3 regions of the Ureibacillus chungkukjangi genome follow, and region 2 is predicted to be linked to each of the others. Evidence: a T-box and tRNA genes for the amino acid it is inferred to sense, from the RefSeq annotation. Region 2 holds a T-box; the other regions hold tRNA genes.
What was found. A T-box is a leader RNA that pairs with one kind of tRNA and senses whether it is charged. The one in region 2 lies ahead of leuS (leucine--tRNA ligase), so its partner is inferred to be a tRNA-Leu.
Positions count from the first base shown of each region.

Region 1: it has a tRNA-Leu gene. The T-box ahead of leuS (leucine--tRNA ligase) is inferred to sense a tRNA for this amino acid. The anticodon was not compared.
Region 3: it has a tRNA-Leu gene. The T-box ahead of leuS (leucine--tRNA ligase) is inferred to sense a tRNA for this amino acid. The anticodon was not compared.

Region 1 is NZ_CP085009.1:3,243,720-3,253,663, reverse strand. It holds rRNA gene LG296_RS16185 (16S ribosomal RNA) at 376-1,929, shown strand; tRNA gene LG296_RS16180 (tRNA-Ile) at 2,041-2,117, shown strand; tRNA gene LG296_RS16175 (tRNA-Ala) at 2,132-2,207, shown strand; rRNA gene LG296_RS16170 (23S ribosomal RNA) at 2,489-5,411, shown strand; rRNA gene rrf (5S ribosomal RNA) at 5,541-5,656, shown strand; tRNA gene LG296_RS16160 (tRNA-Asn) at 5,672-5,746, shown strand; tRNA gene LG296_RS16155 (tRNA-Ser) at 5,755-5,846, shown strand; tRNA gene LG296_RS16150 (tRNA-Glu) at 5,862-5,936, shown strand; tRNA gene LG296_RS16145 (tRNA-Val) at 5,959-6,034, shown strand; tRNA gene LG296_RS16140 (tRNA-Met) at 6,073-6,147, shown strand; tRNA gene LG296_RS16135 (tRNA-Asp) at 6,151-6,226, shown strand; tRNA gene LG296_RS16130 (tRNA-Phe) at 6,250-6,325, shown strand; tRNA gene LG296_RS16125 (tRNA-Thr) at 6,337-6,412, shown strand; tRNA gene LG296_RS16120 (tRNA-Tyr) at 6,420-6,503, shown strand; tRNA gene LG296_RS16115 (tRNA-Trp) at 6,514-6,587, shown strand; tRNA gene LG296_RS16110 (tRNA-His) at 6,614-6,689, shown strand; tRNA gene LG296_RS16105 (tRNA-His) at 6,736-6,811, shown strand; tRNA gene LG296_RS16100 (tRNA-Gln) at 6,853-6,927, shown strand; tRNA gene LG296_RS16095 (tRNA-Gly) at 6,932-7,006, shown strand; tRNA gene LG296_RS16090 (tRNA-Cys) at 7,017-7,090, shown strand; tRNA gene LG296_RS16085 (tRNA-Leu) at 7,136-7,216, shown strand; gene LG296_RS16080 (hypothetical protein) at 7,416-7,697, shown strand; partial or broken gene LG296_RS16075 (PH domain-containing protein) at 7,698-7,832, shown strand; gene LG296_RS16070 (sensor histidine kinase KdpD) at 7,984-8,886, opposite strand; gene LG296_RS16065 (response regulator transcription factor) at 8,904-9,575, opposite strand; gene LG296_RS16060 (ABC transporter permease) at 9,586-9,944, opposite strand, start outside.
Region 2 is NZ_CP085009.1:2,804,583-2,814,526, forward strand. It holds gene LG296_RS13820 (class I SAM-dependent rRNA methyltransferase) at 1-1,159, opposite strand, end outside; gene leuS (leucine--tRNA ligase) at 1,799-4,213, opposite strand; T-box leader at 4,559-4,773, opposite strand; gene LG296_RS13830 (MFS transporter) at 4,860-6,053, opposite strand; gene LG296_RS13835 (TIGR01212 family radical SAM protein) at 6,366-7,337, shown strand; gene LG296_RS13840 (class I SAM-dependent methyltransferase) at 7,368-7,940, shown strand; gene LG296_RS13845 (sodium:alanine symporter family protein) at 7,987-9,486, opposite strand; gene LG296_RS13850 (alpha/beta hydrolase) at 9,654-9,944, opposite strand, start outside.
Region 3 is NZ_CP085009.1:264,295-274,238, reverse strand. It holds gene LG296_RS01340 (TRAP transporter permease) at 1-125, opposite strand, end outside; gene LG296_RS01335 (DUF1850 domain-containing protein) at 157-675, opposite strand; gene LG296_RS01330 (TAXI family TRAP transporter solute-binding subunit) at 792-1,760, opposite strand; gene LG296_RS01325 (superoxide dismutase family protein) at 2,185-2,751, opposite strand; gene LG296_RS01320 (YjfB family protein) at 2,899-3,084, shown strand; gene LG296_RS01315 (YfbR-like 5'-deoxynucleotidase) at 3,401-4,042, shown strand; RNA gene ssrS (6S RNA) at 4,248-4,439, shown strand; tRNA gene LG296_RS01305 (tRNA-Glu) at 4,680-4,751, opposite strand; tRNA gene LG296_RS01300 (tRNA-Asn) at 4,753-4,827, opposite strand; tRNA gene LG296_RS01295 (tRNA-Ile) at 4,837-4,913, opposite strand; tRNA gene LG296_RS01290 (tRNA-Gly) at 4,918-4,991, opposite strand; tRNA gene LG296_RS01285 (tRNA-Phe) at 4,998-5,073, opposite strand; tRNA gene LG296_RS01280 (tRNA-Asp) at 5,099-5,174, opposite strand; tRNA gene LG296_RS01275 (tRNA-Met) at 5,178-5,252, opposite strand; tRNA gene LG296_RS01270 (tRNA-Ser) at 5,289-5,381, opposite strand; tRNA gene LG296_RS01265 (tRNA-Met) at 5,391-5,467, opposite strand; tRNA gene LG296_RS01260 (tRNA-Ala) at 5,487-5,562, opposite strand; tRNA gene LG296_RS01255 (tRNA-Pro) at 5,583-5,659, opposite strand; tRNA gene LG296_RS01250 (tRNA-Arg) at 5,665-5,741, opposite strand; tRNA gene LG296_RS01245 (tRNA-Leu) at 5,752-5,840, opposite strand; tRNA gene LG296_RS01240 (tRNA-Gly) at 5,846-5,920, opposite strand; tRNA gene LG296_RS01235 (tRNA-Lys) at 5,967-6,041, opposite strand; tRNA gene LG296_RS01230 (tRNA-Tyr) at 6,049-6,132, opposite strand; tRNA gene LG296_RS01225 (tRNA-Thr) at 6,143-6,215, opposite strand; tRNA gene LG296_RS01220 (tRNA-Val) at 6,223-6,298, opposite strand; rRNA gene rrf (5S ribosomal RNA) at 6,313-6,428, opposite strand; rRNA gene LG296_RS01210 (23S ribosomal RNA) at 6,494-9,416, opposite strand; rRNA gene LG296_RS01205 (16S ribosomal RNA) at 9,856-9,944, opposite strand, start outside.

The DNA of each region.
Region 1 (9,944 bases), 440 kb from region 2:
GAATTAGAGTATTGCTTCAAGGGCTTGGATTGATTTTAGTTTCGGGGCAAAATAATCGCCTCGAAACTTTTTTTTTAGAAAGTGTTGACTTTTCTATTAGATGAGTTGTATTATAGAAAACGTCGCTGATGCGGTATAAGAAAGCTAACATAAAACAAGGAACTTCTGAAAAAAACTTGTTAGAAAGTTGTTGACAGAGTTAAATTGAAATGTTAGTATAGAGAAGTCGCTGAAAAACGACTGAAACAAATGAACCTTGAAAACTGAACAACAAAACGTTAATGAACATAGTTTCTTCTATTGAATTAGAGAGACAAAATTTTGGACATCAAAATTGATGCCAGCACAAAATTTGAGCTTTATCAAATTTTCTCTTTTATGGAGAGTTTGATCCTGGCTCAGGACGAACGCTGGCGGCGTGCCTAATACATGCAAGTCGAGCGGACTTTAGAAAAGCTTGCTTTTCTAAAGTTAGCGGCGGACGGGTGAGTAACACGTGGGCAACCTGCCCTATAGTTGGGGATAACTCCGGGAAACCGGGGCTAATACCGAATAATACATTCCTTCTCCTGTTGGAATGTTGAAAGATGGTTTACGCTATCGCTATAGGATGGGCCCGCGGCGCATTAGCTAGTTGGTGAGGTAACGGCTCACCAAGGCGACGATGCGTAGCCGACCTGAGAGGGTGATCGGCCACACTGGGACTGAGACACGGCCCAGACTCCTACGGGAGGCAGCAGTAGGGAATCTTCCACAATGGGCGAAAGCCTGATGGAGCAACGCCGCGTGAGTGAAGAAGGTTTTCGGATCGTAAAACTCTGTTGTAAGGGAAGAACAAGTACAGTAGTAACTGGCTGTACCTTGACGGTACCTTATTAGAAAGCCACGGCTAACTACGTGCCAGCAGCCGCGGTAATACGTAGGTGGCAAGCGTTGTCCGGAATTATTGGGCGTAAAGCGCGCGCAGGTGGTCCTTTAAGTCTGATGTGAAAGCCCACGGCTCAACCGTGGAGGGTCATTGGAAACTGGGGGACTTGAGTGCAGAAGAGGAAAGTGGAATTCCAAGTGTAGCGGTGAAATGCGTAGAGATTTGGAGGAACACCAGTGGCGAAGGCGACTTTCTGGTCTGTAACTGACACTGAGGCGCGAAAGCGTGGGGAGCAAACAGGATTAGATACCCTGGTAGTCCACGCCGTAAACGATGAGTGCTAAGTGTTAGGGGGTTTCCGCCCCTTAGTGCTGCAGCTAACGCATTAAGCACTCCGCCTGGGGAGTACGGTCGCAAGACTGAAACTCAAAGGAATTGACGGGGGCCCGCACAAGCGGTGGAGCATGTGGTTTAATTCGAAGCAACGCGAAGAACCTTACCAGGTCTTGACATCCCATTGACCGCTATGGAGACATAGCTTTCCCTTCGGGGACAGTGGTGACAGGTGGTGCATGGTTGTCGTCAGCTCGTGTCGTGAGATGTTGGGTTAAGTCCCGCAACGAGCGCAACCCTTGTTCTTAGTTGCCATCATTTAGTTGGGCACTCTAAGGAGACTGCCGGTGACAAACCGGAGGAAGGTGGGGATGACGTCAAATCATCATGCCCCTTATGACCTGGGCTACACACGTGCTACAATGGACGGTACAAACGGTTGCCAACCCGCGAGGGGGAGCTAATCCGATAAAACCGTTCTCAGTTCGGATTGTAGGCTGCAACTCGCCTACATGAAGCCGGAATCGCTAGTAATCGCGGATCAGCATGCCGCGGTGAATACGTTCCCGGGCCTTGTACACACCGCCCGTCACACCACGAGAGTTTGTAACACCCGAAGCCGGTGGGGTAACCCTTTTGGGAGCCAGCCGTCGAAGGTGGGACAGATGATTGGGGTGAAGTCGTAACAAGGTAGCCGTATCGGAAGGTGCGGCTGGATCACCTCCTTTCTAAGGATTATTAACGGAATGGTTGACCTTCTGAGGTCAAACCAACATTAACGTTTTGTGTTCAGTTTTGAAGATTTATTATGACAACTATATCTAATATAACTTCAAAAGGGGCCTATAGCTCAGCTGGTTAGAGCGCACGCCTGATAAGCGTGAGGTCGATGGTTCGAGTCCATTTAGGCCCACCATATAATTCTCTTTTGGGGCCTTAGCTCAGCTGGGAGAGCGCCTGCCTTGCACGCAGGAGGTCAGCGGTTCGATCCCGCTAGGCTCCACCAAAGATTTAATTAAAAATTCAATTGTGCTCCTGCCGCGAAGAATAAGCAAAGAGGTAACTCAAAGCTATCGTCGCAAATCTGCATGGAGTAATCTCACTGATGTTTAATCACGATGTGATTGAAGTCAGCTGATTTGTTCTTTGAAAACTGGATAAAACGACATTGAAAGCAACAAAATTCAAGTAATTGATTGTGTAGTTCTTAAGTCTTTTCTTTTTAAGAAAAGCAGTAACTTTTAATCGAGGGTTTCAAGACATATATGTGGATTGGAAGCCGAACTAGGTTAAGTTATTAAGGGCGCACGGTGGATGCCTTGGCACTAGGAGCCGAAGAAGGACGGCACTAACACCGATATGCTTCGGGGAGCTGTAAGTGAGCTTTGATCCGGAGATTTCCGAATGGGGGAACCCACTGTTCGTAATGGAACAGTATCTTGACGTGAATACATAGCGTCTTGAAGGCAGACCCAGGGAACTGAAACATCTAAGTACCTGGAGGAAGAGAAAGAAATTATTCGATTCCCTGAGTAGCGGCGAGCGAAACGGGAAGAGCCCAAACCAAGAGGCTTGCCTCTTGGGGTTGTAGGACACTCAACATAAGAGTTACAAAGGAATGAGTTAGACGAAGCGACCTGGAAAGGTCCGCCGTAGCGGGTAAAAGCCCCGTAGTCGAAAGTTCATTCTCTCTTGAGTGTATCCTGAGTACGGCGGAACACGTGAAATTCCGTCGGAATCCGGGAGGACCATCTCCCAAGGCTAAATACTACCTAGTGACCGATAGTGAACCAGTACCGTGAGGGAAAGGTGAAAAGCACCCCGGAAGGGGAGTGAAATAGATCCTGAAACCGTGTGCCTACAAGTAGTTAGAGCCCGTTAATGGGTGATAGCGTGCCTTTTGTAGAATGAACCGGCGAGTTACGATTACGTGCAAGGTTAAGCTGAGAAGGCGGAGCCGTAGCGAAAGCGAGTCTGAATAGGGCGAATGAGTACGTGGTCGTAGACCCGAAACCAGGTGATCTACCCATGTCCAGGGTGAAGGTGAGGTAACACTCACTGGAGGCCCGAACCCACGCACGTTGAAAAGTGCGGGGATGAGGTGTGGGTAGCGGAGAAATTCCAATCGAACCTGGAGATAGCTGGTTCTCTCCGAAATAGCTTTAGGGCTAGCCTCGTGATTGAGAATACTGGAGGTAGAGCACTGTTTGGACTAGGGGGGCATCTCGCTTTACCGAATTCAGACAAACTCCGAATGCCAGATATTTATACACGGGAGTCAGACTGCGAGTGATAAGATCCGTAGTCAAAAGGGAAACAGCCCAGACCACCAGCTAAGGTCCCAAAGTAATCGTTAAGTGGAAAAGGATGTGGCGTTGCTTAGACAACCAGGATGTTGGCTTAGAAGCAGCCATCATTTAAAGAGTGCGTAATAGCTCACTGGTCGAGTGACGCTGCGCCGAAAATGTATCGGGGCTAAACGATTCACCGAAGCTGTGGATGGAACATCTTAGATGTTCCGTGGTAGGAGAGCGTTCTAAGTGCGTTGAAGTCAGACCGGAAGGACTGGTGGAGCGCTTAGAAGTGAGAATGCCGGTATGAGTAGCGAAAGATGGGTGAGAATCCCATCCACCGTATGACTAAGGTTTCCTGAGGAAGGCTCGTCCGCTCAGGGTTAGTCGGGACCTAAGTCGAGGCCGATAGGCGTAGACGATGGACAACAGGTTGATATTCCTGTACCACCTCCCCGCCGTTTGAGTAATGGGGGGACGCAGTAGGATAAGATAAGCGTACCGTTGGTTGAGTACGCCCAAGCAGTAAGGCGTGGAAGTAGGCAAATCCGCTTCCTGTAACGTTGAGCTGTGATGGGGAGCTCTTATGAGCGAAGTATCTGATTTCACGCTGCCAAGAAAAGCCTCTAGCGAGGCGGGAGGTGCCCGTACCGCAAACCGACACAGGTAGTCGAGGAGAGAATCCTAAGGTGTGCGAGAGAACTCTCGTTAAGGAACTCGGCAAAATGACCCCGTAACTTCGGGAGAAGGGGTGCTCTCAGCAATGAGAGCCGCAGTGAATAGGCCCAGGCGACTGTTTAGCAAAAACACAGGTCTCTGCAAAACCGTAAGGTGACGTATAGGGGCTGACGCCTGCCCGGTGCTGGAAGGTTAAGAGGAGGGGTTAGCGCAAGCGAAGCTCTGAATTGAAGCCCCAGTAAACGGCGGCCGTAACTATAACGGTCCTAAGGTAGCGAAATTCCTTGTCGGGTAAGTTCCGACCCGCACGAAAGGCGTAACGATCTGGGCACTGTCTCAACGAGAGACTCGGTGAAATTATAGTACCTGTGAAGATGCAGGTTACCCGCGACAGGACGGAAAGACCCCGTGGAGCTTTACTGTAGCCTGATATTGAATTTTGGTACAACTTGTACAGGATAGGTAGGAGCCAGAGAACTCGGAGCGCCAGCTTCGAGGGAGGCGTCGGTGGGATACTACCCTGGTTGTATTGAAATTCTAACCCATGCCCCTTAGCGGGGCAGGAGACAGTGTCAGGTGGACAGTTTGACTGGGGCGGTCGCCTCCTAAAAGGTAACGGAGGCGCCCAAAGGTTCCCTCAGAATGGTTGGAAATCATTCGTAGAGTGTAAAGGCACAAGGGAGCTTGACTGCGAGACCTACAAGTCGAGCAGGGTCGAAAGACGGGCTTAGTGATCCGGTGGTTCCGCATGGAAGGGCCATCGCTCAACGGATAAAAGCTACCCCGGGGATAACAGGCTTATCTCCCCCAAGAGTCCACATCGACGGGGAGGTTTGGCACCTCGATGTCGGCTCATCGCATCCTGGGGCTGTAGTCGGTCCCAAGGGTTGGGCTGTTCGCCCATTAAAGCGGTACGCGAGCTGGGTTCAGAACGTCGTGAGACAGTTCGGTCCCTATCCGTCGTGGGCGTAGGAAATTTGAGAGGAGCTGTCCTTAGTACGAGAGGACCGGGATGGACACACCGCTGGTGTACCAGTTGTCTTGCCAAAGGCATCGCTGGGTAGCTATGTGTGGACGGGATAAGTGCTGAAAGCATCTAAGCATGAAGCCCCCCTCAAGATGAGATTTCCCATTACGCAAGTAAGTAAGATCCCTCAAAGACGATGAGGTAGATAGGTTCGAGGTGGAAGTGTGGTGACACATGGAGCTGACGAATACTAATCGATCGAGGACTTAACCAAATCTTGAATGCATTTAATGTCTAGTTTATCCAGTTTTGAAAGAATAAGGAAATCGAAGGAAAAATACTAAAAATAGTATTGACTTTACTTTCGAAATGAGTTATAATAAATCTTGTCTTTCGTTTTAAGTCTAGTGATGATGGCAAAGAGGTCACACCCGTTCCCATACCGAACACGGAAGTTAAGCTCTTTAGCGCCGATGGTAGTTGGGGGCTTCCCCCTGTGAGAGTAGGACGTCGCTAGGCTTAAATAAAAAATATTCCGAAGTAGCTCAGTGGTAGAGCAACCGGCTGTTAACCGGTTGGTCGTAGGTTCGAGTCCTACCTTCGGAGCCATGCTTCTTGGAGAGTTGTCCGAGCGGCCGAAGGAGCACGATTGGAAATCGTGTAGGCGGTTAACACTGTCTCAAGGGTTCAAATCCCTTACTCTCCGCCAGACAATTATTTTATTGGCCCGTTGGTCAAGTGGTTAAGACACCGCCCTTTCACGGCGGTAACACGGGTTCGAATCCCGTACGGGTCACCATTTGAATTTTAAATATCCAGTTGGAGGATTAGCTCAGCTGGGAGAGCACCTGCCTTACAAGCAGGGGGTCGGCGGTTCGAGCCCGTCATCCTCCACCATATTAAATTATGGTACATTAGAAAAAGAATTTTATTATCGCGGGGTGGAGCAGTGGTAGCTCGTCGGGCTCATAACCCGAAGGTCGCAGGTTCAAATCCTGTCCCCGCAACCAAATGGTCCCGTGGTGTAGCGGTTAACATGCCTGCCTGTCACGCAGGAGATCGCCGGTTCGATCCCGGTCGGGACCGCCATTTTTATGAAAAGTAATTTATATGGGTCAGTAGCTCAGTTGGTAGAGCATTAGATTGAAGCTCTAAGTGTCGGCGGTTCGATTCCGTCCTGACCCACCATATAGATAAATGCCGGTGTAGCTCAGTTGGTAGAGCAACTGACTTGTAATCAGTAGGTCGAGGGTTCGACTCCTTTCGCCGGCACCATTTATCTGGAGGGGTAGCGAAGTGGCTAAACGCGGCGGACTGTAAATCCGCTCCTTAGGGTTCGGCGGTTCGAATCCGTCCCCCTCCACCATTCCTTTTATAGGGGCATAGTTTAAAGGTAGAACTACGGTCTCCAAAACCGTCAGTGTGGGTTCGATTCCTACTGCCCCTGCCAATTTTTAAATGAATATAGTGATTATGGCGGTTGTGGCGAAGTGGTTAACGCACCTGATTGTGGTTCAGGCATTCGTGGGTTCGATTCCCATCAGTCGCCCCATTTTTTAGAATAAATTCAATATAAAAACATATAATATATTATTATGGCGGTTGTGGCGAAGTGGTTAACGCACCTGATTGTGGTTCAGGCATTCGTGGGTTCGATTCCCATCAGTCGCCCCATTTTAATTTTAAACCAAAAATTACATTCTTCTTAATATTTTTGGGGTATAGCCAAGCGGTAAGGCAACGGATTTTGATTCCGTCATGCCCAGGTTCGAATCCTGGTACCCCAGCCATTTTGCGGAAGTAGTTCAGCGGTAGAACACCACCTTGCCAAGGTGGGGGTCGCGGGTTCGAACCCCGTCTTCCGCTCCAAAAATATAATGGCGGCATAGCCAAGTGGTAAGGCACAGGTCTGCAACACCTTTATCACCGGTTCAAATCCGGTTGCCGCCTCCAAAAAATTCTTGATCGGGATAACCGATTTTTTTTATATTTTAATATGCCGAAGTGGTGGAATGGCAGACACGCCGCACTCAAAATGCGGTGCCGCGAGGCGTGTGGGTTCGAGTCCCACCTTCGGTATCCTAAATAGTCTTTTATAAAGGATTGTGAGCTCAGTTTAAACTGGGCACGCAATCCTTTTTTATAACGGATAAGCAAGCTTTCTTATCCGTAACTGTACAATTAAGCTAATCACTAATGTGCTGCAATACATCAAGGGAATATCTTCTTTTTAATAATTAAGAGGGGATGGCTACTCCTTGAAAGGGAGGACATGCAAATGTGGAATAAGAAATATATAACTAAACTAGACTTAACTGAATATCTAGGAATAAATGAAGAACAGTTAAATATAATAATTTCGAAAATGCAACAAAGGGTATCGGTATTTGCTCCTTCAGAAAGCAGCAGTAATAAACTTAAAAAACATGAGGCAGCTACGATAGAATTTGTACATATACGGATGAAAGAATACACGCAGGACATAGCGTGTGATTTGGCGGTTGAAGTGTTTTATCATCGGAGAATAACGAGAGTAAAAAACTATGAATATATATTTTAGGCAGGAACATTTGATTTAGATGCTGAATTAAAAATTTGGATATCCGGCAGTGAGTTACCGATTGAGAAGACGTTCAATAAAACGGGTAATGTATATGATGTTCAACGTGTATTGGCAGAGAATATTTCGAAGTAATAAGCATTACAATCAATTATGATGGAAGATGTAATTTTTATTATTACTTCAAAAATCCGTTATATTAGGTAGAATACGATAGTTAAAATAAAACAGTGGAGAATGGACCCCACTGTTTTTATTTATTGAAATTAAATAAAATGTTTAACCATTAACCTCCACTAAGCGGAAGCTGAATTTTCAGCATGAACCAATTATCCTGTAGTTCTGCTGCCATTTCTCCGTGCATTTTTTCTACAAGCATTTTAGATAAATATAGGCCTAGACCACTAGCTTCGGTATTAGTACGGCTAGTGACTTCTGTGTAGAAGCGGGTGAAGACTTTTTCGATGGCAATGTTGCTATCTTTTTTGATATCGTTTCTGACAGTTAAAACGAGATAATTTTTTTCAATTTCATAGTGGATAAAGGCTTTACTTTGCCCATAACGCAGTATATTTTGAATGATATTTTGGATAACGCGCGTAAGCATTAATTTGTCTGCGATAATTTTTTGATCATTGGGTTGTTCGGGAAAGTGGAGTTCGATTTTCTTTTCTTCAAATTGCTCGTAAAAGGATAAAAAGATCTCTTCTACTAAATTTGATAATGGGATGGAAACTAATGCTACTTCTTTTTGGTTTGTATCAATACGTGCTAGGTCATAAAAGTGTTCGGTCATCTCAATTAATCGGTTCACAGACTGTTCGATAACTGTTAGATAGTGAGCACGCTTCGCATCATCAGTGGCCGAATTTAAAAGCTGCACATAGCCGTTGATGGAGGTGAGTGGCGTCCGTAAGTCGTGAGATAGACCAGCAATAGAGAGCTTCACATTTTCTTCCATCTTTTTTGCCTGAATATTTTTAGCTTCAAAGGCATCAACCATCATATTTAATTCATCGACTAATTCTAATAAAGTCCTCTCACGGAAATCGAGGGAAAGTCTACTGCCAAAGCTAGCACTAGTAGGAAGAGATTTGACTGCCTCTTTTAATTTTCGAAGTTGTCGCATTAAGAAGTAAATATAAAAAAGGAGTGCCAATGCTAGGAAGACAAAGAACCATCCCCACATAACAATCACTCCTTTCCTTAATCAAATTTGAAGCCTATGCCCCATACAGTTTTAATGTAATTTGTATCAGCTATATTTAGTTTGTTTCGTAAATTACTGATATGCATATTGATGGTTTTATCACTATCAAAAAAGGGCTCATTCCATACACTTTCATATATATTGGCACGGCTGAATACTTTTTGAGGATTTTCTAAAAATAATAGAAGTATTGCATATTCACGACCAGTAAGATGAATCGTTTCCTCATTGATTTTAACTTCCCGTGTGTCTAAATTGATATATATATTCTGATACTGCATTTCCTCCATGCTGTTGACGGATGTCTTAGTAGCATGACGTAATTGGATAGAGATTCTAGCGAGTAGTTCCTTCACATCAAATGGTTTTGTAATATAATCATCTGCGCCATTCATCAAGAGCTCTAGTTTAGATTCTTGATCATTTTTTGCTGAAATCACGATTACAGGAACGGCTGAATTTAGGCGTATTTCTTGAAGAAATTCCTCTCCATTCATCCCAGGGAGCATTAAATCTAAAAGAATTAAATCTATTTCACTCTGCTTAAATAGTAGTTTGCCTTCAGTACCTGAATAGGCACTTAGAGTCTGAAATTCATTCAACTCCAACGATTCTTTTAATAGTGAATGAATGGCCATATCGTCTTCAATGATTAATATCGTTGTCAATGTTATCTACCTACTTTAAATCTGTTCGATTAAACAGAAGGATTCCTATAGTTGATGATAACACGATTGTGATTAAACTCACTAATATCATCTCTGGATATTTTGCGATATCTGTTGTTTTTGCGAAATCAGAATAGAACAGGAATGATTCCGTAAACCAGTATGTAACTTGTTTAAAATGCTCGGTTTCCAGAAAAATACCAGCTCCAAAGCCAGTCCCAATTGTATAGAGAAAACTCCAAACAAGTGAAATGCTACTGTTTTTAGTTAAAAAGCTAATCATTACATAGATCGATACATTTGCCAAAATTAATAGATAAAGGGTGATGAAGGTTTTTATGACATACAAAGAGTAATTATCGATTTCAG
Region 2 (9,944 bases):
TAAATTCTGGATAATCCTCTAATATCACAAAATCCTCTGGAAGCTGATGTTGTTCTAGGATTTTATATCGCTGATTTTTTTCTTTAAAAGCTTTATCGATAAAAGTTTTAAATTTCTTCATATTAAAGCTCGCATTATTTGTTGAAGCAACGATAATCCCCTTAGCAGCTGTAATTTCTAACGCTTCCCCAATTAGCTTCGGATAATCCTTTGAAGTACTAAATGTCATTTTTTTCGTACGGGCAAAGCTAGGTGGATCAAGGACAACCACATCAAATTTTAATTGATGTCTAGCAGCATAGGAAAAGTAATCAAATACATTCATAACCTTAATTTGCTGTTGCTCATAATCAATTCCATTTACACTAAATTGCTCAATAGTCATTGGCAAGCTTCTTTTAGCAAGGTCAACACTTGTCGTTTCATAAGCGCCGCCTAATGCTGCAGCAACGGAGAAGGCTCCAGTATATGAAAAAGTATTTAAAACAGTTTTCCCTTCAGAAAATCGTTCACGAAGGGCTAGTCGAACATCTCTTTGGTCAAGAAAAATACCAGTCATCGCCCCATCGTTAAGATTGACAGCAAAATTCATGCCGTTCTCTTTTATAATAATAGGAAATTCTCCAACTTCCCCTTCAACATAATCATCCTGATCTACATATTGACCATTGGTATCAAAACGTTTTTTCTCATAAATACCACGAAGCTCTGCAGTTTCTTTTAGTGCAGCAAAAATAGTTTCACGGAATGAATAAATCCCCTGGCTATAGAAGCTGATCAAATAAAAACCATCATAATAATCGATTGTTAGTCCACCGATTCCGTCCCCTTCGCCATTAAATACACGAAAGGCTGTAGTATCTTCTATATTGTAGAATGAATCTCGCTTTATAAATGCTTGCTGGAACTTCACTTTAAAAAAGGCTTCGTCGATTTCCTCTGTTTGGTTATTTGTAAGAACCCAGCCTATACCTTTATTTTGTTTTCCGTAATAACCCGTTGCGATATATTTTCCATTAGGGCGAACAATTTTTAAAAGCGTTCCTTCCTCTAATGCTTCATCAATTGTTTCTGCTGCCTCTTTTAAAATAAGAGGATATCCATTTGAAACCTCTGCTACAAAATTCGGTTTTAGTTTTAATTCAACTAACTGATTCATCTAGTCATCCTAACTATATATAGTTTCACTTTATCTCTTTTTAAAATTTCTCTAAGAAAGTCTTCAAGTCTGTTTATTATGACATTGTTTCAGCAAAAAAGCGATTAAGTTCGTGAAACAGCAGGTATTTTAATTATGAAACAAACGGACTTGGAAACTCTTGTGTCCACTTTGTGATTTTTATGGGTTTCAAATTTAGTGCTCGTTTCGCCGTTATAGCTGTTTTTGACTTTTCTTGGGCACTGAGAATTTTGGTCACTGCCCAGTTACGACTTATTTTAGTTGTTTGGGGAACTGATGGCTGTTCTCTCTTCCCCATAACCGCTCTATCCTGCTGTTCGGGGCACTGAGTCCCGCTCTCTCTTCCCTATAACTGCTCCATCCTGCTGTTCGGGGCACTGAGTCTCGCTCTCTCTTCCCCATAACCGCTCTATCCTGCTGTTTGGGGAACTGATGGCTGTTCTCTCTTCCCCATAACCGCTCTATCCTGCTGTTTGGGGAACTGATGGCTGTTCTCTCTTCCCCATAACCGCTCTATCCTGCTGAATCAGTCACTGAGACTCTTACTTACTCATTCGCTTTCCCCAAAAGAAAAAACAGAATGCAATCTCCGAAATCGGACTACATTCTGCTTTAATTTTATTTTACTACGATATTCACTAGTTTACCTGGGACTGCAATGACTTTAACGATTTGCTTGCCTTCAGTAAATTCTAGAACCTTTTCATCAGCTTTAGCTACTTCTTCAAGCTGCTCTTTTGTTACATCTTTTGCTACTTTTACTTTCGCACGTAATTTACCGTTTACTTGTACGACTACCTCTACTTCATCATCTACAAGCTTCGACTCATCAAATGCTGGCCACTCTTCATAAGTTAATGTGCCTGAGTGTCCAAGAATTGCCCAAAGCTCTTCGGCAACATGAGGTGCGATTGGAGCTAATAGTTTCACGAAGCCTTCTGCATACTCAGTCGGGAAAACGTCAGCTTTATAGCAATCATTAATAAATACCATCATTTGTGAAATGGCTGTATTGAAACGCAGATTTTCGTAATCATCTGTCACCTTTTTCACTGTTTGGTGATATGATTTTTCAAGTGCTGTATCTGAGCTTGGTTGTACTTTTTCAGATAGAGTACCCTCTTCAGTTGTATATAGACGCCAGATGCGGTCTAAGAAACGACGTGCACCATCTAAACCATTTGTAGACCATGCAACTGATGCATCTAATGGCCCCATGAACATTTCATATAAACGAAGTGTATCAGCACCATGCGAACTTACGATATCATCAGGATTTACAACATTTCCTTTTGATTTAGACATTTTTTCGTTACCTTCACCTAAAATCATTCCTTGGTTGAACAATTTTTGGAATGGCTCTTTTGTAGGAACAACACCTAAATCATAAAGGACTTTGTGCCAGAAACGAGCGTACAGTAAGTGAAGTACGGCATGCTCTGCACCACCAATATAAATATCAACTGGTAACCAGCGCTTTAATAGCTCGGCATCGGCAAGTGCCTCATTATTATTTGGATCGATATATCTTAAGAAGTACCAGCTTGAGCCTGCCCATTGCGGCATTGTATTTGTTTCACGACGACCTTTTTTCCCTGTAACTGGATCTACAACATTCACCCATTCTTCAATATTAGCTAATGGAGACTCACCAGTACCTGAAGGACGAATATTTGTTGTCTTCGGTAATTCTAATGGTAATTCCTCTACAGGAATTGTTGTCATTGTGCCATCTTCCCAATGAATTACTGGAATTGGCTCACCCCAATAACGTTGACGAGAGAATAACCAGTCACGTAAACGATAAGTAATTTTCTTTTCGCCCACACTATTCGTTTCAAGCCATTTGATGGCATTAGCAATACCATCTGCTTTGTTTAAACCATTTAAGAAATCAGAGTTGATATGTGCACCATCTCCAGTGAAGGCTTCATTTTCAATGTCTCCACCTTCAAGAACTGGAATGATTTCTAAACCGAACTCTTTAGCAAACTCATAGTCACGTTCGTCATGAGCAGGAACAGCCATAATCGCACCAGTACCATAAGTTGCTAATACATAGTCAGCAATCCAAATTGGAATTTCTTTTCCGTTAATTGGATTAATAGCAAATGCTCCTGTAAAAACGCCTGTTTTTTCTTTTGCTAAATCTGTACGTTCTAGGTCAGATTTCATTTTTACTTTTTCTAAGTAGGCTTCTACTGCTTCACGTTGTTCGGCAGTTGTAATTTCATCGACTAATTTATGTTCGGGAGCTAACACGCAGTATGTTGCACCAAATAATGTATCTGGACGAGTTGTGAATACTTCAAATTGGTCTTCTGTACCAGCAACAGTAAATTTCACTTGTGCCCCTTCAGAACGACCAATCCAGTTGCGTTGCATGTCTTTAATCGATTCTGGCCAGTCAACTTCTTCTAAATCATCTAGTAGGCGATCAGCATACTTCGTAATACGCAGTACCCACTGACGCATTGGTCGACGTTCAACAGGGTGCCCACCACGCTCAGATTTTCCATCAATTACTTCTTCATTTGCAAGTACTGTACCTAATGCTTCACACCAGTTTACAGGAATTTCGTCTACATAAGCTAAGTCCATTTCAACAAGCTTTGTAAAAATCCACTGAGTCCACTTATAATAGCTAGGATCTGTCGTATTGATTTCACGATCCCAATCATAAGAGAAACCTAATTCTTGAATTTGACGCTTGAATGTCGCAATGTTTTTTGCTGTAAATTCAGCAGGATCGTTTCCAGTATCTAAAGCGTATTGCTCTGCTGGAAGACCAAATGCATCCCAACCTATTGGATGCAATACATCATACCCTTGCATACGTTTAAAACGCGATAAAATATCTGTCGCTGTGTAACCTTCTGGGTGACCAACGTGTAAGCCCGCTCCTGATGGATACGGGAACATATCCAATGCATAGAACTTTGGCTTTGATGAATCGTCTAACGTTTTAAACGATTTGTTTTCTAGCCAGAATTGCTGCCATTTTTTTTCGATTTGCTGATGATTAAAACTCATGTACTTACTCCTCCTTAATATTGAATGGGCACTCTGTGTCGACATGAAGGAATGGATTATAAATTACACCTTGGCGTATTTTCACCCAGATTTTATCAAGCTAGCTTGAAAACTACCTCTAGAAATCTGTGGTATCCGCTGGTGGCTATAACTTCATTCTTTAAAGGTTTGAACCTCTACTGAATGAAGTTAACAAAAGCTGTAACAAAAGTAGATTATCCTAATAATGGTAAAACTAATCATCGTCCATGAGCACTTTGACTAGACTTTTACTAGAAGTAAATAGTTACTTTGGATGAAGTTGACAAAATATTTAAAAAATAAAAAAACTCGCCCCTTTCCTTAGAAAGGGACGAGAGATATTTTTAACTCCCGCGGTACCACCCAAATTAGTGACACTACACTCAGCTTAACTTCCATAACGTGGAAAAACGGTTTTAGCTACTAGCTTCACTAAAACAGACTCCAAGGCGAGTTCAATTTCTAGACTTACTAGCTCGCACCACCCGCTAGCTCTCTTAAAAGCTTCAAAATTTACTATTCCTTCTCATTGTCGTACTTTTCATATTTTAATCATTTTAATGTATCCAGGAAAAATAAACAAGTCTTTCCTATTTGGACTAGTTAAAATTTCCTTATTTTAAATTCAATTCTCTGGAATATGATTAGTATATTGGCTATTTTTCCTTTTGAGTGGGCGATCATAAATAAGGCAAGGAATAATTCCAATTATAAATAGTCCACATAACACAATAATTAAGGCATCCATATTATAGACGTCTACAATAATTCCTCCCACGAAAGGTCCAATCATCCTTCCGATGGAGCCAATACTATTTACAACCCCTTGATAAGTACCGCCCTTCCCTTTAGGTGCTAGCATATTGGCAATCGTAGGTACTGCTGGCCACACAAAAATTTCTCCTAAAGTTAAAACCATCATGGCAATTGCGAACATTTTAAAGCTCTCTGCAAACAGTATGATGCTGAATGAAAACATCATGATTAGCATTCCCACAACTAACTGAGCTTTTATTTGCTTCTCGTACTTTTGTACAAGGGGGCTAATAATAGGCTGAAGCGTAATGATTAGTAAACCATTGATAGACCAAAGTAAACTATACTCTTTCAACCCAATTCCGAGACCTTGTATATGTGTTGAAAGTGTCGTGGACCATTGTGAATAAGCGACCCATGCCAGTAAAAATGCACTACACAGAATAAGCAATGAGTAAAAATTGGCCTTTGATGAATGACTTTCAACGATTGTCTCACTCTTCTCTTTTTCGATTACCGGTACCATATGACGATATGTTATAAGAGCTAAAAGTAAAAATAGGATATACAAGCCTAAATTTGAGATAAATAAATAGTCGAAGCTCATTTCGGCAATTGGACCTGCTAGAGCTGGACCGACTGCAACGCCAAGATTTTGTGCTAAATAAATGGCATTAAAGCCTTTTCTTCCACCTTCTGGCCAAACAGCTCCTACTAAAGCGAACATTGCCGGTATAACAATTCCACTTCCAAAGCCCATCACGATTAAAAAGTAAACATAATGTGGCCAGCCGTGCCAGATTGTAATTCCTATTAATGAAAAGACCGTGATCGAAATTCCGAGCATAATCGATCTATAGCCGCCGAATTTATCGAACAAATATCCACCCACTAAATTCCCTAACACAGTCGCACCTGCATTCATCATTAGAACAAACCCAGCAACTGATAGTGATTGTCCTAAATGGTCATGCATGTAAATTGTATTTAAAGGCCAAATAAGCGAGCTTCCTGTAATATTTATAAATGTACCGATCACGAGTAACCATACATTTTTGGGCATTTCCATACTCCTCCATTAAAACTAGCAAAAGCACCCTTTAACTTAAAAGTTGATGTTCTTCTCATTTTGTTTATTTTTTAGTTCACCAAAAAATAATAGTAGTCTCCTTTTTTCAAAAGCACAAGAAAAATTGTCAGGAATAAAAGAAACAATATATTATGGATTATCAAAATATTTTTTCGATAATGAATTGATTGGTTAATAGAACGATAATTTCCATACTTCATTAGAATTACAGTAAAATGTCAGCTTTGTTCAAGTGCCACAAGTACTTTTTCATGGTAGAATGATTTGTTAGAGGAGTGAAATTATATGTCAGAACAACATCAATTCCCTTTCCCTTCTGATGGGAAACGTTACTATACATGGAATCGCTATTTAAGAGATGAATTCGGTAAAAAGGTATTCAAGGTTGCACTTGATGCAGGCTTCGATTGTCCTAATCGTGATGGCACTGTTGCCTTTGGAGGCTGTACTTTTTGTAGTGCAGCTGGAAGTGGAGATTTTGCAGGAGACCGCGTAGATCCAATACCAGTCCAATTTGAAAAAATCAAAGATAAAATGCAGCATAAATGGAAAGATGGCATGACGATGGCCTATTTCCAAGCATACACAAATACTCATGCACCACTACATGTGTTAAAAGAAAAATTCGAGGCTGCTCTTGCTTGTGAAGGTGTAATGGGGTTAAGTATTGCGACTCGTCCAGATTGCCTACCAGATGATGTAGTGGAATACTTAGCAGAGTTAAATGAGAGAACCTATTTATGGGTAGAGCTAGGCTTACAAACTGTCCATGAAAAAACAGCGAATTTAATCAACCGTGCCCATGATTATGCTACATATATAGAGGGTGTAGAAAAGCTGCGCAAGCATAATATTCGCGTATGTACGCATATCATCAACGGCTTACCGTTAGAGGACTACGATATGATGATGGAAACTGCTAGAGAAGTGGCGAAGCTGGATGTTCAAGGAATTAAAATCCACCTTCTACATTTGTTAAAAGGAACACCTTTAGTAAAGCAGTATGAAAAAGGAATGCTCGAATTCCTAGAAAAAGATCAGTATATCCAATTAGTAGCTGACCAATTAGAGATTATTCCACCGGAAATGATAGTCCACCGCATTACAGGTGATGGACCGATTGATTTAATGATTGGACCAATGTGGAGTGTTAACAAATGGGAGGTTCTTAACGGAATCGATGCCGAGCTTGAACGTCGCGGTAGCTGGCAAGGAAAACTATATGTTCCATCTACATCTACTAATGGAATCTTATAATCGCCAGTTAATAAGAGGATGTGAAGAATTTTGAAGCTACAACGTGTATTACAATATGCTCAAAACCTTTTAATGCAGACAATTGAAAAAGGCGAGATTGCCGTAGATGGTACAGCTGGGAACGGACATGATACCTTATTCTTATCTCAGCTTGTAGGAGAATCTGGGCATGTCTATGCATTTGATGTTCAGCAGCAAGCCATAGATTCTACCTTAAAAAGACTGTCTGAACACGGTGCAAGAAATGCTACTGTTCTATTGGATGGCCACGAAAACGTGGCTAATTACGTTCAGCAAGAAATTGCTGGTGCGATATTCAATCTAGGGTACTTACCTGGTGCTGACCATTCAATCATTACTCAAGGAAATACAACAGTAATTGCTATTGAACAATTACTTAAGCTATTAAAAACTGGTGGTGTCATTGTACTTGTGATATACCATGGACATGAAGGAGGAATAGCCGAACGTGACGAGGTTTTACGTTTCGTTAGCTCCCTCCCACAAAAATATGTTCATGTATTGCGCTATGAATTTATCAATCAAAAAAATGACCCGCCCTTTATCGTTGCACTAGAAAAGGTAAAACAATTTCCTGAATGAGAAAAAGCGTGAAGTAAACTAGTTTTTGTTTACTTCACGCTTTTTATTATTGGTCTTTATTATTCTTTTCCCAGAATGTTGCGTTTTTAATACCTAATTTAATAGGATCGAAGACTGGATCTTTTCCTTCTTTTTTCTGTTGCTCATAATCCTTCAACGCGAGAATCGCTGGCTTCATGATGATTAAGATAGCAATGACATTTATCCATACCATCAATCCTAACCCTACGTCACCCATTGCCCACGCTAAATTTGATGTTCTAACTGTCCCGTAAAATGCAGCTGCTAAGATGGCAATCTTCGCTATCCAAATACCAATCTTTTCGTAAGTACCCGAGAATAGGTAAGATACATTTGTTTCTGCAATATAGTAATAGGCCATAATCGTTGTAAATGCGAAGAAGAATAATGCAATCGCAACAAATGGTGCGCCAAAGCCAGGTAAAGAAGAATCTACTGCATATTGAGTATAAGCTGCACCTGCTTCAATGCTTTTAGCAAATGTAACTTGCTCTTCCCCTGATAATTGACCGGAATTGAATTCCCCAACTTGAACGAATGTAGCTGCTGGATCTGCAGCCTTTTCATCATGCACATTATACATTCCTGTAAATAGAATCATAAATGCAGTAGCCGAACAAACTAGTAAAGTATCAATGTAAACTGAGGCTGCTTGAACTAAACCTTGTTTGGCAGGGTGAGAAACCTCAGCTGCAGCTGCTGGATGAGGACCTGTACCTTGACCCGCTTCGTTTGAATAAATCCCACGTTTAACTCCCCAAGCAATAGCCGACCCTATTAATCCACCAAATAATTCTTGAGCACCGAAAGCACTAGAGAAAATAAGTCCGATTACACTTGGTACCTCAGAAATATTCATGAAGACGATAACAAGAGCCATTAAAATATAAGCAATCGCCATAAATGGAACAATAATTTGAGCCGCATTGGCAATCCATTTAACTCCACCAATAATAATAATACCTAGTAAAATAGCAATAACTAGTCCCGTAATCCACGCTTCAATACCAAAAGCACTTTGAACTGCACCAGCAATCGCATTTGACTGAACACCAGGCATTAACACCAGCATTGCAATTAAAGCTGCTACTGCAAAAATTACAGCAAACCATTTTTGTCCCATTCCTTTTTCAATATAGAAGGCAGGACCACCTCGATACTCAGTTTCTTTTTCTTCTTTGTAGATTTGAGCTAATGTCGATTCTACATAGGCTGTAGCTGCTCCTATGAAGGCAATCGCCCACATCCAGAACACTGCCCCTGGACCACCAAAACCAATTGCTGTAGCAGTACCAGCGATATTACCAGTCCCTACACGACCAGAAAGTGCAATTGATAAAGCTTGGAAAGAAGAAATTCCTTTCTCAGATTTTTTACCTTTAAACATTAGAGCAAACATGTCTTTAATATGTCGTACCTGCAAAAAACGAGTCATAATCGAGAAGAAAATCCCCACGATCAAGATTCCATAGATAAACCATGGACCCCAAAAAAAGTCGTTTAGCGCTTTTACTAAACCTTCCATCTGAACACCTCTTTTTTTATGTATATTTTATTGTTATAAAATTCAATATATTACACAAATTGAATTTATTCAATATTTTTCGATAATTAAAGATTTATAATCTACTAATATATCCCCTTTAAATACAAAAAATACTCAGTTATGGTGGACTGAGTACTGAAAATTTTTTATTTAATTATATAACCGAGTGCTCTAAGAACGTTATTCATGAAATCCTTTGAGTAGATGAAAATTTCTTCTCTTTCATTATCATGGAATAGATTATGATAACTATATGGCCACTCCTTATATTGAACCTCTGTCGATTTTTGATTGAATAACCATTTACGAACTACAGCTGGATCAGTAATTTTATCCTGCTTGGCTGTTATTAATAAAATCGGCAATGACAAATTACTTTCTTGTTCAGAAATAATATTTTTCATAAGGTTCTGTACACCCTTATACCATCCAACCGT
Region 3 (9,944 bases), 1.4 Mb from region 2:
ATAACCCATTTCATTACACCAGCTAGTCGTCGCAAGTTCGATTCTGTATCATATTTTTCTAATAATTGCTGTTGCTGTTCTTGAGATAACGCTTCAATTTGGTCTGCTGCAGGTATATTTTCCATACTGCCTGCACCAACTTTAGAAGACTTTTTGTCATCCTTTTTCATGTAACATAACAACTCCTTTCAGCTTCTCAAATAATGAAATCCTTTTGATTTCAAATAGAAAGGCATTTCCTCGTCCTAATGACTTTTTTAAATCATAGGTATTCCCTTCATAAATAAACGCTAATTCTAGATTAATATCTCCAACATAAAGTGTAAAGCTATCAATTATTTGATTCTCAAATTCAAGCTTATATTTACCATTTTTATAGCTCAATGTTTGACCCTCCTCAGCATGCGCAGGCATACCGATGGCAACATCCTCATATTCCATTGAAAGTAGCCGTATCTGATTAGAGTCAGTTACTTCATAGGTTTCAAGTACATCTGTTAAATGAATTGAATGGATATAGCGGATAATAAATTTATTATCTTTTGTTACGTTTATGTAAGTACTTTTGGGATGATTCGTTTTTGTTTCTTCAAACGACAGCACCGTATAATTTGGTGAAAACAAAAAAATAATACCAAGTATAGATACAACTAAGAGTAAAATTGCTCTTTTCATTACATCGCCTCATCTAATCAAATGTTCCTTAAAAAGTACACTGAGCTATATATAAGAAAGCAAAGTCAAAAAGAGCTTGAAGAAGCAGTTTCTTCAAGCTCTTCTTTACTACTTATTTATTGTTCATCAAAGTATTTTTGAGCACCTGGATGAACGTCAATTCCAATACCATCTAAAGCAGTTTCAGTTTTAATGAACTCTCCTTTAGGATGACTGATTTCGCCAGCATTTCCGTAAATTGCTTTTGCAATTCCGTATGCTACATCTTCAGATAAATCTGATTTAACTGCAATCATAGCTAAAACTGATACAGTTGGAACTTCTGAAGTTAATCCATAAGTACCTGAAGGAATTGTATCTACTGCATAATAAGGATATTTTTCAATTAGAGCTTCAGCTTTGTCAGCTTCAACCGGTACGATTACTACATCAGCTGTTGCACCTAATGCTTCAACAGCTGCTGTTGGGTAACCAGCTGTGATAAACGCAGCATCGATTTGACCAGTATTTAAACCATCAGTTGATTCACCAAAGTCTAAATTTTGTGCTTGAATATCGTCCATAGTTAAACCATGTACTTCTAATAATTGCTCAGCATTTGCATAAGTACCAGAACCTGGTGCACCTACTGATACCTTTTTACCTTTTAAATCATCAAATGAAGTGATTCCAGATTTTGAAGTTGTCACTAAGTGAATTGTTTCTGGATATAATCCACCGATTGCCACAAGATCTTCAACCGCCTGTCCTTCAAACATTAACTCACCATTTTTTGCATAGTAAGCGATATCTGTTTGTAGGAAAGCAATTTCAGCATCGCCAGCTTTTAATGCATTAGCATTTGCTGCAGATGCTTGAGAAACTTCAGCAGTTGTTTTAATACCCGTTTCATCTGAAATTAAATCTGCAAAAGTACCACCTAGAGCATAATAAGTACCTTGTGTACCACCAGTTGCTAAACTTAAAAAATCATTAGATTTTGTTTCTTCAGAGTTACCGTCAGTAGCCTCATCTCCGCCACAAGCCGCAAGAACTAGAAGTAACAAACCTAAAACTGTCATTAGTAAATAATTATTTTTCTTCAACTAAAACCCTCCAGTACTAAATTGTTACATTACAGTTTCAATTGTAACTATTCACTTTCCCTTGTGTCAATGATTTTGACACTCTATTAATAGAGTAATTGGTATTTTTACAGCATGAAGGCGCTTTCTTAAAGAGGTTTTAGATATTCCACTATAACGATTTTCCTAGATAGATAGCTTCTTGTTATAATACAGAATTAGTAATTACTGGTATTAACGAACTACATATGCAATTTTAAACCTAAAATAGACTAGCAAATTATTATATTACTTTAAATAAATTTCTACTTTTTAAAATTGAAAAATATGTAAATTCGAATTTCCCTACATACCCATGTAAAGAATTGATTTTCCTCCTCTTTCTAAAATTCAGAAAAAAACTGTGCAAAAGCGCAAAATTTTGCCTTTTTACACAGCCAATTTACTATTTAGAAGAACTAATAACACCACATGCTATACGATCTCCTGAGTTTCCAGATGGGTCTGTTTTATAATCATCTGGACCTTCATGAATTACAATTGCACTACCATCCTTGTCCAAGATAGAGTTTTCCATACCCGGTTCTAATGTTAAGTTTTTCGCTACAAATTCAACTTGAACCGTTCCATCCTCTTCTGGTGCAATGTTTGGTAAATCTCCAAGGTGAGGTCCTTTTGGATTTTCGATACCATGTTGTTTTTCAAGTGGGTTAAAATGTGCTCCAGCTGATTCAAATGTAGGCTTTTCACATTTTCCTACCTCATGGATATGAATACCATGCTCGCCTTCTGGAACTTTAGTTAGTCCAAGAGATATTAATACACCATCTGAGCCTTCAGTTAACTCCATATGTCCAATTTCATTACCTTCATTATCTACAACATTAGCTGCTGCCTTTAAAGTCTCTGGCGCCGCAACTGGTATTTGTTTTTCATCTTCAGCCATTCCAAAAAATCCACAGCCACTCAAAAGAACTGTCATACTACCTAAAACAATAAGATTTTTCCACATATTCATACCCTCCTATATGTACAAGTATTACCCATAATTATGAGAAGTATTCCGATACTGTGGAAAGATACCATTTATACTATTTTAGAGAAAATATTGATTTTCCATGTGGTTAGACCGATATAAAACAAAAGGAGTGATGAATATATGGAATTAAGTTCATTTATGTCTACACAAGTGGCACAGCTACAGCAAACAGTGCAACTGAGCATTATGAATAAATCGCTTAACATGGGTGCAGCCAGTGCTGTTCAAATGCTAGAGCAAATGCCAGCACAGCAACCGGCTGCCCCACACCCTCATAAAGGAACAACGATTGACGTTTCTGTATAAGGGAAAGGATCTTTGATTTTAATCAAAGGTCTTTTTTTACAAAGTTCTCTCTATTACCATAAGCCAAAGAGCAAGGTAGGATATATTGATAAAAGAACACCCCTCATCAATTTTCTTAAAAAAGAATTATTTTATTTACAATTTAGTTCACATTTTTACCGCTGTTGCATATCTTATAAATTAAACCATTTAAATTTTATTATTTGTAAATACCTTATTAATTGTTTGTTAAATGATTTAAATCCACATCTATTGGGGTAAGAATAATTGTATGATGCAGATATAGGCATATTTATTATGCTAAAAAAGTTGAGGAGTGATTTTTATAGGTATCCATAGATTTTTTACAAGCTTAAATGATTTAGAAAGAATTTTCCGTGCTCCTGGTCGTTTTAAATTCGAAGAGCATAATGTAGCTGCTCATTCTTGGAAGGTTTCACAATATGCTATGTTTTTTGCTACACTCGAAGAAATGAATGGTGCAACGATTAATTGGAAGTCACTATATGAAAAAACAATCAATCACGATTTTGCTGAGGTGTTCATTGGTGACATTAAAACACCAGTTAAGCATGCAAGTATAGAGCTTAAACAAATGCTAGCCCATGTTGAAGAGAAAATGATGGAAAAATTCATACAGGAAGAAATACCTTCAGATTTTCAAGAAGTCTTCTCTGAACGTATGAAGGAGGGAAAAGACGAAACAATTGAGGGCCGTTTACTAGAGTTTTCAGACAAACTTGACCAATTTTATGAGTCCTTTGCAGAGTTAAAGCGTGGGAACACTGATAAGGAGTTCGTAATTATGTACCAGCAGGCCCTAGAAAAGCTATTGAAGATGCCTCTTCATGTAAGCGTCCGTTATTTCCGTAATGAAATTTTAAATGATGTAATGCATGAGGACACGCAAATTAATATTGCTGCCCTTACGAATGAAGTGTTAAATACATCAGAATAATTTTAAAAAGTTTTCCAATAATGGAAGGCTTTTTATTTTATCAAAAAATCAATATTACTTCGATTTAAGCCTATTTTGTCCTCTCCACTTATCCAACCATCCCGTTAAATCCATTATTTACAATGGAAAATCGCATGATAAAAATTTGACAATTATCTGCGATAGTACTTACTTGCACAACCCCAAATAATCGTTTAATATAACATTAAAGCTGCGTTGTTCGTACACATATTAAGTTTTAACCTTTGAACTGTAAAAGGGAGTTTTATATAGAAGATGGAATGGCGAGCGTCACACCAAGGTGAATGACGATATACAGGAATTCTTTTGCGAACACCCACTTTGAGGAGTGGTGGTTAAAAACTTTCTATAATTATTACGGCAAGGCGGCTTTGCCATACATATTGTATAGCAAGGCTCATAAGAAATCTTCCTGCATTCATTTGCCGGAAGATTTTTTTGTTGTCTAGTTAAGTTAATTAATTGATTGATGGTTTCTATCCAGATGATCAAGAAACAGAATATCTAGACTAAGCCAATCTTTTTAGAAAGCCCTTAGACACTTTTTATGCATTCGATGATGAAGTTCTTATTAATTAGAAAAAAAGACGTGTAGCAAATGCTACACGTCTTTTTATGACCCGTACGGGATTCGAACCCGTGTTACCGCCGTGAAAGGGCGGTGTCTTAACCACTTGACCAACGGGCCGTGGCTCCGAAGGTAGGACTCGAACCTACGACCAACCGGTTAACAGCCGGTTGCTCTACCACTGAGCTACTTCGGAAAAATTGTATGGTGGGCCTAAATGGACTCGAACCATCGACCTCACGCTTATCAGGCGTGCGCTCTAACCAGCTGAGCTATAGGCCCCAATTGGAGCGGGTGATGAGAATCGAACTCACGACATCAGCTTGGAAGGCTGAGGTTTTACCATTAAACTACACCCGCAAAAAATGGTGGGTCAGGACGGAATCGAACCGCCGACACTTAGAGCTTCAATCTAATGCTCTACCAACTGAGCTACTGACCCGTTCAACTTAAATTTCATAAAAAAATGGCGGTCCCGACCGGGATCGAACCGGCGATCTCCTGCGTGACAGGCAGGCATGTTAACCGCTACACCACGGGACCATTTGGTTGCGGGGACAGGATTTGAACCTGCGACCTTCGGGTTATGAGCCCGACGAGCTACCACTGCTCCACCCCGCGAAAATATAATTGATTGAATATGTATTAGAATAAAAATGGCGGAGGCAGTAGGATTCGAACCCACGCGCGGTGTAACCCGCCTGTCGGTTTTCAAGACCGATCCCTTCAGCCAGACTTGGGTATGCCTCCGAGTTTATATGGTGGCGGCAGAGGGGATCGAACCCCCGACCTCACGGGTATGAACCGTACGCTCTAGCCAGCTGAGCTACGCCGCCATTGAAAAATTATAAGTTTTGGTGGAGCCTAGCGGGATCGAACCGCTGACCTCCTGCGTGCAAGGCAGGCGCTCTCCCAGCTGAGCTAAGGCCCCATTAATAAAGTTAAAGTTAATGGTCGAGAAGACAGGATTCGAACCTGCGACCCCTTGGTCCCAAACCAAGTGCTCTACCAAGCTGAGCTACTTCTCGTTATATGGCGCGCCCGGCAGGAGTCGAACCCACAACCTTCTGATCCGTAGTCAGACGCTCTATCCAATTGAGCTACGGGCGCATATATGAAATGGTGCCGAGGACCGGAATCGAACCGGTACGGTAGTCACCTACCGCAGGATTTTAAGTCCTGTGCGTCTGCCAGTTCCGCCACCCCGGCACATTTGGAGCGGAAGACGAGGTTCGAACTCGCGACCCCCACCTTGGCAAGGTGGTGTTCTACCACTGAACTACTTCCGCATGTGCATATATATTAAGTATTTAATTTCATAGTTTAATAAAAAACTGGTGAGCCATGAAGGACTTGAACCTTCGACCCTCTGATTAAAAGTCAGATGCTCTACCACTGAGCTAATGGCTCTTGCAAATGGTGGAGGGGGACGGATTCGAACCGCCGAACCCGAAGGAGCGGATTTACAGTCCGCCGCGTTTAGCCACTTCGCTACCCCTCCATTTAAACGATGCCGGCGAAAGGAGTCGAACCCTCGACCTACTGATTACAAGTCAGTTGCTCTACCAACTGAGCTACACCGGCATATTTATGGTGGAGGATGACGGGCTCGAACCGCCGACCCCCTGCTTGTAAGGCAGGTGCTCTCCCAGCTGAGCTAATCCTCCACATTAAGAAACAAGCGAAGCGACGTCCTACTCTCACAGGGGGAAGCCCCCAACTACCATCGGCGCTAAAGAGCTTAACTTCCGTGTTCGGTATGGGAACGGGTGTGACCTCTTTGCCATCATCACTTCACTTATTTAGTTGAAAAGAAACTTGTTCTCTCAAAACTGGATAAAGACATTGATTGCATTCAAGATTTGGTTAAGTCCTCGATCGATTAGTATTCGTCAGCTCCATGTGTCACCACACTTCCACCTCGAACCTATCTACCTCATCGTCTTTGAGGGATCTTACTTACTTGCGTAATGGGAAATCTCATCTTGAGGGGGGCTTCATGCTTAGATGCTTTCAGCACTTATCCCGTCCACACATAGCTACCCAGCGATGCCTTTGGCAAGACAACTGGTACACCAGCGGTGTGTCCATCCCGGTCCTCTCGTACTAAGGACAGCTCCTCTCAAATTTCCTACGCCCACGACGGATAGGGACCGAACTGTCTCACGACGTTCTGAACCCAGCTCGCGTACCGCTTTAATGGGCGAACAGCCCAACCCTTGGGACCGACTACAGCCCCAGGATGCGATGAGCCGACATCGAGGTGCCAAACCTCCCCGTCGATGTGGACTCTTGGGGGAGATAAGCCTGTTATCCCCGGGGTAGCTTTTATCCGTTGAGCGATGGCCCTTCCATGCGGAACCACCGGATCACTAAGCCCGTCTTTCGACCCTGCTCGACTTGTAGGTCTCGCAGTCAAGCTCCCTTGTGCCTTTACACTCTACGAATGATTTCCAACCATTCTGAGGGAACCTTTGGGCGCCTCCGTTACCTTTTAGGAGGCGACCGCCCCAGTCAAACTGTCCACCTGACACTGTCTCCTGCCCCGCTAAGGGGCATGGGTTAGAATTTCAATACAACCAGGGTAGTATCCCACCGACGCCTCCCTCGAAGCTGGCGCTCCGAGTTCTCTGGCTCCTACCTATCCTGTACAAGTTGTACCAAAATTCAATATCAGGCTACAGTAAAGCTCCACGGGGTCTTTCCGTCCTGTCGCGGGTAACCTGCATCTTCACAGGTACTATAATTTCACCGAGTCTCTCGTTGAGACAGTGCCCAGATCGTTACGCCTTTCGTGCGGGTCGGAACTTACCCGACAAGGAATTTCGCTACCTTAGGACCGTTATAGTTACGGCCGCCGTTTACTGGGGCTTCAATTCAGAGCTTCGCTTGCGCTAACCCCTCCTCTTAACCTTCCAGCACCGGGCAGGCGTCAGCCCCTATACGTCACCTTACGGTTTTGCAGAGACCTGTGTTTTTGCTAAACAGTCGCCTGGGCCTATTCACTGCGGCTCTCATTGCTGAGAGCACCCCTTCTCCCGAAGTTACGGGGTCATTTTGCCGAGTTCCTTAACGAGAGTTCTCTCGCACACCTTAGGATTCTCTCCTCGACTACCTGTGTCGGTTTGCGGTACGGGCACCTCCCGCCTCGCTAGAGGCTTTTCTTGGCAGCGTGAAATCAGATACTTCGCTCATAAGAGCTCCCCATCACAGCTCAACGTTACAGGAAGCGGATTTGCCTACTTCCACGCCTTACTGCTTGGGCGTACTCAACCAACGGTACGCTTATCTTATCCTACTGCGTCCCCCCATTACTCAAACGGCGGGGAGGTGGTACAGGAATATCAACCTGTTGTCCATCGTCTACGCCTATCGGCCTCGACTTAGGTCCCGACTAACCCTGAGCGGACGAGCCTTCCTCAGGAAACCTTAGTCATACGGTGGATGGGATTCTCACCCATCTTTCGCTACTCATACCGGCATTCTCACTTCTAAGCGCTCCACCAGTCCTTCCGGTCTGACTTCAACGCACTTAGAACGCTCTCCTACCACGGAACATCTAAGATGTTCCATCCACAGCTTCGGTGAATCGTTTAGCCCCGATACATTTTCGGCGCAGCGTCACTCGACCAGTGAGCTATTACGCACTCTTTAAATGATGGCTGCTTCTAAGCCAACATCCTGGTTGTCTAAGCAACGCCACATCCTTTTCCACTTAACGATTACTTTGGGACCTTAGCTGGTGGTCTGGGCTGTTTCCCTTTTGACTACGGATCTTATCACTCGCAGTCTGACTCCCGTGTATAAATATCTGGCATTCGGAGTTTGTCTGAATTCGGTAAAGCGAGATGCCCCCCTAGTCCAAACAGTGCTCTACCTCCAGTATTCTCAATCACGAGGCTAGCCCTAAAGCTATTTCGGAGAGAACCAGCTATCTCCAGGTTCGATTGGAATTTCTCCGCTACCCACACCTCATCCCCGCACTTTTCAACGTGCGTGGGTTCGGGCCTCCAGTGAGTGTTACCTCACCTTCACCCTGGACATGGGTAGATCACCTGGTTTCGGGTCTACGACCACGTACTCATTCGCCCTATTCAGACTCGCTTTCGCTACGGCTCCGCCTTCTCAGCTTAACCTTGCACGTAATCGTAACTCGCCGGTTCATTCTACAAAAGGCACGCTATCACCCATTAACGGGCTCTAACTACTTGTAGGCACACGGTTTCAGGATCTATTTCACTCCCCTTCCGGGGTGCTTTTCACCTTTCCCTCACGGTACTGGTTCACTATCGGTCACTAGGTAGTATTTAGCCTTGGGAGATGGTCCTCCCGGATTCCGACGGAATTTCACGTGTTCCGCCGTACTCAGGATACACTCAAGAGAGAATGAACTTTCGACTACGGGGCTTTTACCCGCTACGGCGGACCTTTCCAGGTCGCTTCGTCTAACTCATTCCTTTGTAACTCTTATGTTGAGTGTCCTACAACCCCAAGAGGCAAGCCTCTTGGTTTGGGCTCTTCCCGTTTCGCTCGCCGCTACTCAGGGAATCGAATAATTTCTTTCTCTTCCTCCAGGTACTTAGATGTTTCAGTTCCCTGGGTCTGCCTTCAAGACGCTATGTATTCACGTCAAGATACTGTTCCATTACGAACAGTGGGTTCCCCCATTCGGAAATCTCCGGATCAAAGCTCACTTACAGCTCCCCGAAGCATATCGGTGTTAGTGCCGTCCTTCTTCGGCTCCTAGTGCCAAGGCATCCACCGTGCGCCCTTAATAACTTAACCTAGTTCGGCTTCCAATCCACATCGTTATACTGTGTCAACTGCACTCACTCACATCCTCATGTACTAAAGTACACTGCGGTGTTCGCTCGCTTGTTTCCTTGTCTAACTCGTGTCTTGAAACCCTCGATTAAAAGTTACTGCTTTTCTTAAAAAGAAAAGACTTAAGAACTACACAATCAATTACTTGAATTTTGTTGCTTTCAATGTCGTTTTATCCAGTTTTCAAAGAACAAATCAGCTGACTTCAATCACATCGTGATTAAACATCAGTGATATTACTCCGTGCAGATTTGCGACGATAGCTTTGAGTTACCTCTTTGCTTATTCTTCGCGGCAGGAGCACATTTTGAAGTTTCATTACTGAACCTTCAAAACTGAACACAAAACGTTAATGTTGGTTTGACCTCGGAAGGTCAACCATTCCGTTAATAATCCTTAGAAAGGAGGTGATCCAGCCGCACCTTCCGATACGGCTACCTTGTTACGACTTCACCCCAATCATCTGTCCCACCTTCGACGGCTGGCTCC